DNA from 2 places in the Streptomyces sp. NPDC046977 genome. Region 2 is predicted to be linked to the other one. Evidence: riboswitches for the same ligand, from Rfam matches in the RefSeq annotation. Region 2 holds a riboswitch; the other holds the start of a gene.
The links. Region 2 has a riboswitch for cobalamin ahead of ABZ883_RS31875 (cobalamin biosynthesis protein). Riboswitches for the same ligand answer to the same signal wherever they lie in the genome.
Positions count from the first base shown of each region.

Region 1: another riboswitch for cobalamin. It lies ahead of metE (5-methyltetrahydropteroyltriglutamate--homocysteine S-methyltransferase); the one in region 2 lies ahead of ABZ883_RS31875 (cobalamin biosynthesis protein).

Region 1 is NZ_JBEYWO010000012.1:140,769-144,167, reverse strand. It holds gene metE (5-methyltetrahydropteroyltriglutamate--homocysteine S-methyltransferase) at 1-1,859, opposite strand, end outside; cobalamin riboswitch at 2,043-2,189, opposite strand; gene ABZ883_RS20025 (hypothetical protein) at 2,307-2,654, opposite strand; gene ABZ883_RS20020 (acyltransferase) at 2,810-3,399, opposite strand, start outside.
Region 2 is NZ_JBEYWO010000026.1:85,218-88,616, forward strand. It holds gene ABZ883_RS31870 (cobyric acid synthase) at 1-913, opposite strand, end outside; gene ABZ883_RS31875 (cobalamin biosynthesis protein) at 910-1,905, opposite strand; cobalamin riboswitch at 1,959-2,088, opposite strand; gene ABZ883_RS31880 (hypothetical protein) at 2,234-2,449, opposite strand; gene ABZ883_RS31885 (inorganic phosphate transporter) at 2,494-3,399, opposite strand, start outside.

The sequences.
Region 1 (3,399 bases), on a different contig from region 2:
TCGCGCAGGGCGGGCTCGTCGACCTGGATGACCGGCGTTCCCGCGCGCTCCAGGTCGCCGACCTCGTCGCGCAGGGCCAGGGCGACCTGGCGCGCGGTATCGGCGAGGGGCTGGTCGTCGCGGACGAAGGACCAGGCGAGCATGGTGACCGGACCGGTGAGCATGCCCTTCACCGGCCGGTCGGTGAGCGAGCGGGCGTAGGCCGTCCACCGCACGGTCATGGGCTCGGGGCGGGAGATGTCCCCGGCGAGGACCGGCGGACGGACGTAGCGCGTGCCGTAGGACTGCACCCAGCCGTGCTGGGTGGCGAGGTAGCCGGTGAGCCGCTCGGCGAAGTACTGGACCATGTCGTTGCGTTCGGCCTCGCCGTGCACGAGGACGTCCAGCCCGGTCTTCTCCTGGAAGGAGATCACCTCGCCGATCTCGGCCTTGATGCGCTCCTCGTACTGCGCCTCGCCGATCCGGCCGGCCCGCAGATCGGCCCGTGCCGTGCGGAGTTCCGCGGTCTGCGGGAACGAGCCGATGGTGGTGGTCGGCAGCAGGGGCAGGCCGAGGTGGGCGCGCTGGGCCGCCGCCCGCTCGCCGTACGGCTGCGAGCGGCGGGCGTCGGCGCTCGTGACCGCCGCGGCCCGTGCCCGTACGGCCGGGTCGTGGGTGATGGGCGACGAGGCGCGGGACGCCAGGGCGGCGCGGTTGGCGGCGAGTTCCCCGGCGATGGTGCCGGTTCCCCGGCTCAGTCCCTTGGCGAGGGTGACGACCTCGGCCGTCTTCTGCCGGGCGAAGGCCAGCCAGCGCAGGATCTGGGGGTCGATGTCGCGCTCGGCGGCGGTGTCGAGCGGCACGTGCAGCAGGGAGCACGAGGCGGCCACGTCGACCCGGTCGGCCAGTCCCAGCAGCGTGCCGAGGGTGGCGAGGGACTTCTCCAGGTCGTTGACCCAGATGTTGCGTCCGTCCACGACGCCGGCCACCAGGCGCTTGCCGGGCAGGCCGCCCACCGCGGCGAGCGCGTCCAGGTTGGCGGCGGCCGCCCCGGTGAAGTCGAGCGCGAGCCCGTCCACCGGTGCCTTGGCGAGCACCGGCAGGGCCTCGCCGAGCCGGTCGAAATAGGAGGCCACCAGGAGCCTCGGCCGGTCCTCGAGAGCGCCGAGGCGCCCGTACGCCCGCTCCGCGGCGCCGAGTTCGGCGGCGGTGCGGTCCTGCACGAGCGCCGGCTCGTCGAGCTGCGCCCAGCCGGCCCCCGCGGCACGCAGATCGGCCAGGACCTCCGCGTACACCGGCAGCAGCCGGTCGAGGAGGGAGAGCGGCTCGAAGTCCGCGGGGGCGCCGGGGGCGGGCTTGGCGAGCAGGAGGTAGGTCACGGGGCCGACGAGGACCGGCCGGGGCGCGAGGCCGAGGGCGAGGGCCTCCTTGACCGCCTCGACCTGCCGGGACGAGTCGGCCGCGAACACGGTGTCCGGACCGAGCTCGGGGACGAGGTAGTGGTAGTTGGTGTCGAACCACTTCGTCATCTCGAGCGGTGCCGTGTCCTGGGTGCCGCGCGCCATCGCGAAGTAGCCGTCGAGCGCGTCGGCGGCCACGGCCTCCCGGTGCCGCGCGGGGACGGCGCCCACCATCACGGTGGTGTCGAGGACGTGGTCGTAGTACGAGAAGTCGCCGGTCGGCACGTCGTGCACGCCGGCCTCGGCGAGCCGCCGCCAGTTCGCGCGGCGCAGTTCGGCGGCGGTGGCCCGGAGGGCGTCGGCGGTGACCCGGCCCTTCCAGTACCCCTCGACGGCCTTCTTCAGCTCCCGGTTGCCGCCCTGGCGGGGGTAGCCGTACACGGTGGGCCGTGCTGCCGCGGCTGCGGACTTGGTGGTCACGGAGATCTCCTTCGCGAGATGAATCCCTGAGATCCCGGATACGGGGCGAGAGCGCGAAGGCGATGCAGACCGGCGGCCGGGACACGCGCGTCGGGGCGCGGTCGTCCGCCAGGTATGTACGCCGACCCGCCCTCGAGGTCACCGGGATGTCCGCGCGCGTTCGGTCGCGCACGGGCAGCGGGCAGGTCTTCGGACTCGCGGGCACGCCTGCCGGGGGCAGACACCTACTGGCCGTCGCTTCCCAGACCCGGCCGGGCCCAGTGCGTATGACGGCGCTCGTTCCCACTCACCGCTGCGGGGCAGTCCCGGATTCCCACCGGGTTCCCTCTTGCGACGCGTCCCGCCTGGCGGACGGGGGCGAACCAGCTGCGTCCGCCAGCCTACGGCTCCCGGGGCCGCCATGGGCGACGGTGCCCGTATTCCGGGACGGCGGGTCGCGACGGCGGGTCAGCGGTGGGACAGCCTCCGCCCTCGGCGCAACACCCGTTCCGCCAGGACGACGTTGACGATCGCGGCGCACGTCAGCAGCACCACGTTCAGCGTCGCACTGCCGAGGCTCAGCCAAGCGGCTTCCTCACCGCCCGGCCCGGCCACGGGGGACCAGATCCCGCCGACCGCGGAGAGCGCCGCATAGCCCCCGTACATCGCCGGCAGCGCCACGGCCCCCGCGGGCAGGGTCAGCGCGACCGCGAGCAGGTAGTAGACGGCCTGCTCGTGAACGGCCCCTGCCACGGCGAGGCCCCCGATCAGCACGACGTACGCCGCCGCGGCGGCTCTCCCCACCCTGCGCTTCATGTCCGCCCCCACCGTGCGCGCTTCGGCCCCCGACCATCGTAGGGCGGGTACCGAACAGGGATCTCGGTCGACGGATGAACAACGGGTCGCCCGGGAGCCGCTGTTGCCGAGGGGCGGGAAGCCCGGCCGATCTGGCCGGCACATTGGAGTCGCCCCTAAGGCCGCATCCCGAACAGGAAGCGGGTCGTGCGCGTGCGGCGGACCAGGAGCTCGTAGGCGGTGAGGGTGAGGACGAGGGCGATCGCCACGAGCACGGCGTACTCGACGGGGATCGGCGCGGACCAGCCGGTCACGACGTAGGCGACGGCGACCACGATCGGCTGGTGCAGGACGTACAGCGGCAGCACGGCCGCGGCGAGGTAGCCGTAGAGGCGCCGGCGCGTCGTCGGGGCCGGGTGCGGCGCCGCAGGCGGTTGCTCGCGCCGCCGGCGGTCGAGGAGGCCCGGGATGGCGACCACCAGGCACCATCCGGCCGCACCGAACAGCGCCCGGGAGACGGTGGCCAGCATGGTCATCTCGGTGAACGGCTCGTCGGCCAGGGCGAAGCCGGGGCCGGCGGCCGCGAACAGCAGGGCGCCGAGCCAGGCCGCCGTCCCGGCATCGCACCGCATCGCGGTGCGGAAGCGGTCGTCGCCGGCGAGCGCGAAGCCGGCGACGAAGAACAGCAGGTACGACCAGCGGTGCCAGCCCGCGTACTCCTCCTCCAGCCGCGCGAAGGCACAGATCGCCGCGAACACCAGGGCCG
Region 2 (3,399 bases):
CGACCAGGTCGGCGTCCGCGAGTTCCTCGGGCCGGTCGACGAAGCGCACGACGACGCCGGGTTCGGCCGCTAGGGCGTCGACGTCGGTGAAGTTGGACATCAGGGGGACCGCGGCGACGGCGACCCGCAGCACGTCCTCGCCGTGCGGCGGCGCCGAGTCGGACTCCCGTACGGTGCCGCGCAGCGACAGCCGCAGTCCGTCCTCCTCGTCGATACCGAGGCCGTGCTGATACGGCAGGACACCGTAGAAGCGGCGTCCGGTCAGACCGCTCAGCATCTCCAGCCCTGGTTCCAGCAGCGAGACGTCGCCGCGGAACTTGTTGACCAGGTAGCCGCAGACGAGTTCCTGGTCCTCGGGGCTCAGCAGCGCCGTCGTGCCGAAGAAGGACGCGAAAACGCCGCCGCGGTCGATGTCGCCGACGACGACCACCGGCAGCCGCGCGGCCCTGGCCAGGCCCATGTTGACGATGTCGCCGTGGCGCAGGTTGATTTCGGCGGGGCTGCCCGCGCCCTCGCAGATGACGGCGTCGTGGCGGGAACGCAGCTCCTCCAGGCAGCCGGTGACGGTCTCCAGCAGTTCCGCGCGGCTGCCGTTGTGGTAGCCGCGCGCGCTCATCTCGCCCACCGGGCGGCCCATCAGCACGACCTGGCTCGTGCGGTCGCCGCCCGGCTTGAGCAGCACCGGGTTCATCAGCGCGGACGGCTCCACGCGCGCGGCCTGCGCCTGCATGGCCTGCGCCCGGCCGATCTCGGCGCCCTCGCGCGTCACGTACGAGTTCAGCGACATGTTCTGGGCCTTGAACGGGGCCACGGACACGCCCCGGCGGGCCAGCCAGCGGCAGATGCCGGCCGTCACGACGCTCTTGCCCGCGTCCGAGGTGGTGCCAGCGACCAGCAGCGCGCCGCCGCTCATGCGCTCCTCCTCCGGCTCCCGCGGGCGAGCCGGTGCCAGGCCAGCCGGCCCCCGGCCGTGGCCAGCAGGGCCAGCGCGCCCACCCGCCGCGACAACCGCACCGCCCGCTCGATGTCCGCCACTTCCACCGCCCGGTTGCCCGCGCCGAGTACGGGCCGGTGCTCGACCCGGCCCCCGTACGCCAGCGTCCCCCCGAGCCGTACGCCCAACGCCCCCGCGAACGAGGCCTCGACGGGTCCGGCGTTCGGGCTGGGGTGCCGGCCGCCGTCCGCCTGCCAGACCCGCCACGCGCCCCGCCGGTCGGGGCCCGCCAGCACGGCGAGCGCGGCGGTCAGCCGGGCACCGGGGAAGCCGGCGACGTCGTCGAGGCGGGCCGACGCCCAGCCGAACCGGCGGAACCGCGGCGACCTGTGACCGACCATGGCGTCGAGGGTGTTGACCGCGCGGAAGCCCACGAGCCCCGGCACGCCGCCCAACGCGCCCCACACCAGGGCGCCGACGACGGCGTCCGAGGTGTTCTCCGCGACCGACTCGACGACGGCCCGGGCCATCTGCCGCTCGTCCAGCGCCTGCGGGTCCCGCCCGCACAGGTGGGGCAGCCGGGCCCGCGCCGCCGCGGTGTCCCCGGCGGCCAGCGCGGCGCCGATCGTCCGCGCCTCACGCCCCAGCGACGTACCGCCGAGCACCGCCCAGGTCGCGGCGGCGGTCAGGGCCACGGACGCGGCGGGGGAGCGGCGTACGGCGCGTGCGGTCCCCGCGGCGGCCGCCGCGGCGCCCCCGGCGCACAACACGGTGTAGAGCGCGCCCCGTCCGCGGTGGTCCTGCCACAACGCGCGCTCCAGCGCGCCCGCCACGCGCCCGAAGGCCGCGACGGGATGCCCGCGGCGCGGGTCCGCGAGGGCGAGGTCGGCAAGCCAGCCGAGAGCCGCCCCGGCGGCGAAGACCGACGGCGCGGCAGAGCCGGCGTCGGGTGTACGGCGGCAGCCGCCCATCGCTGGTGTCCTCACTCAGGGTCCGCGCCCTGGCTCGACGTGACCGGCGGTGAGAGTCTCCTGGCTCCCGGATCGGCGGCACCCCCGGCCTTCCAGCCCGTGGTACGGGCCGTGGCCGCTGGTGGAGGCGCGCTCCCCGGTGACAGTGGCGGGACCGCGCCGGATTCGCACCGGACTTCCTCTCCTGCCGCCGTGTGGCGGTTCCGATACCACCACGCGCCGATCCGGCCCGTCAACTCACCCCGTAGCGGCCCGGAAACGCGGAAACCCCAGCTCACGGCCGGAAAGGCCGGGAGCTGAGGCCGAGTTCACACCGCGTGGCGGCGTATCAGGCGACGATCAGGAGGATCCCGTACGCCACGGCCGCCGCGCACAGCGCGAAGCACGCGTACGCGCCCGCGCGCGCCAGGGCGCCCTGACCGCCCCCGGTGCCGGCCGGCCGGGACAGGCCGACGATGCCGAGGGTGAAGACGCCGACGAGACCGACGGTGACGGCGAGGCTGACGCCGAAGACGGAGCCGAGGGCAGCCCAGTCGATGTGCATGCTGCTGTGTCCTTCCGGGACGGGTGGGGGCTGCGGGCCCGGCGTCAGACGGTGGCCTTGGTGTGGCCGGTACCGGTCGCGGGCCCCGCGGGCGGCGGCGCCACGGCGGCGACGGCCGCGGTGACGATGCCAGGCTCCGCGGCGCCGGAGCCGGCGTCCGTGCCGGCGTTGACGTTGTCGGCGTTGACGTTGGTGTGGTCGACCGGCCTGCGGCGGGCGGCCACCCGGATCGCGGCGCACACGGCGAGCGCCAGCACGGCGACGGCGGTGACGCCGGCGTCGCCCTGGTCGGCCAGGAGCGCGGCGCCCGCCGCGACCAGGCCGGCGGCCGGCAGGGTCAGCACCCAGGCGGCGGCCATGCGGCCCGCGGTGCTCCAGCGGACGACGCCGCCCTTGCGGCCCACCCCGGCGCCCAGGACGGAACCGGAGCAGACCTGGGTGGTGGACAGCGAGAAGCCGAGGTGCGAGGAGGCCAGGATGACCGCCGCGGCGCCGGTCTGGGCGGCGAAGCCCTGCGGCGGCTGGATGTCGGTGATGCCCTTGCCCATGGTGCGGATGATCCGCCAGCCGCCGATGAACGTGCCGAGCGCGATGGCCAGGCCCGCCGAGCCGATGACCCACAGCGGCGGGTCGGAGTCGGGCGCGACGACGTTGCCGGTGACGAGGGCGAGCGTGATGACGCCCATGGTCTTCTGGGCGTCGTTCGTGCCGTGCGCGAGGGAGACCAGGCCCGCCGAGGCGATCTGGCCGGCCCGGTAGCCCCTGGCGGTCGCGGCCGGGTCGCTGCCGCGGCTGATGCGGTAGGTCAGGCGGGTCGCCAGCAGCGCGGCGACCCCGGCGACGACCGGCGCGCAGACGGCCGGGACGAGCACCTTCATCACGACCGCGTCGCCGTTGACCGCCCCGAACCCGGCGGAGGCGACCGAGGCGCCGATCAGGCCGCCGAACAG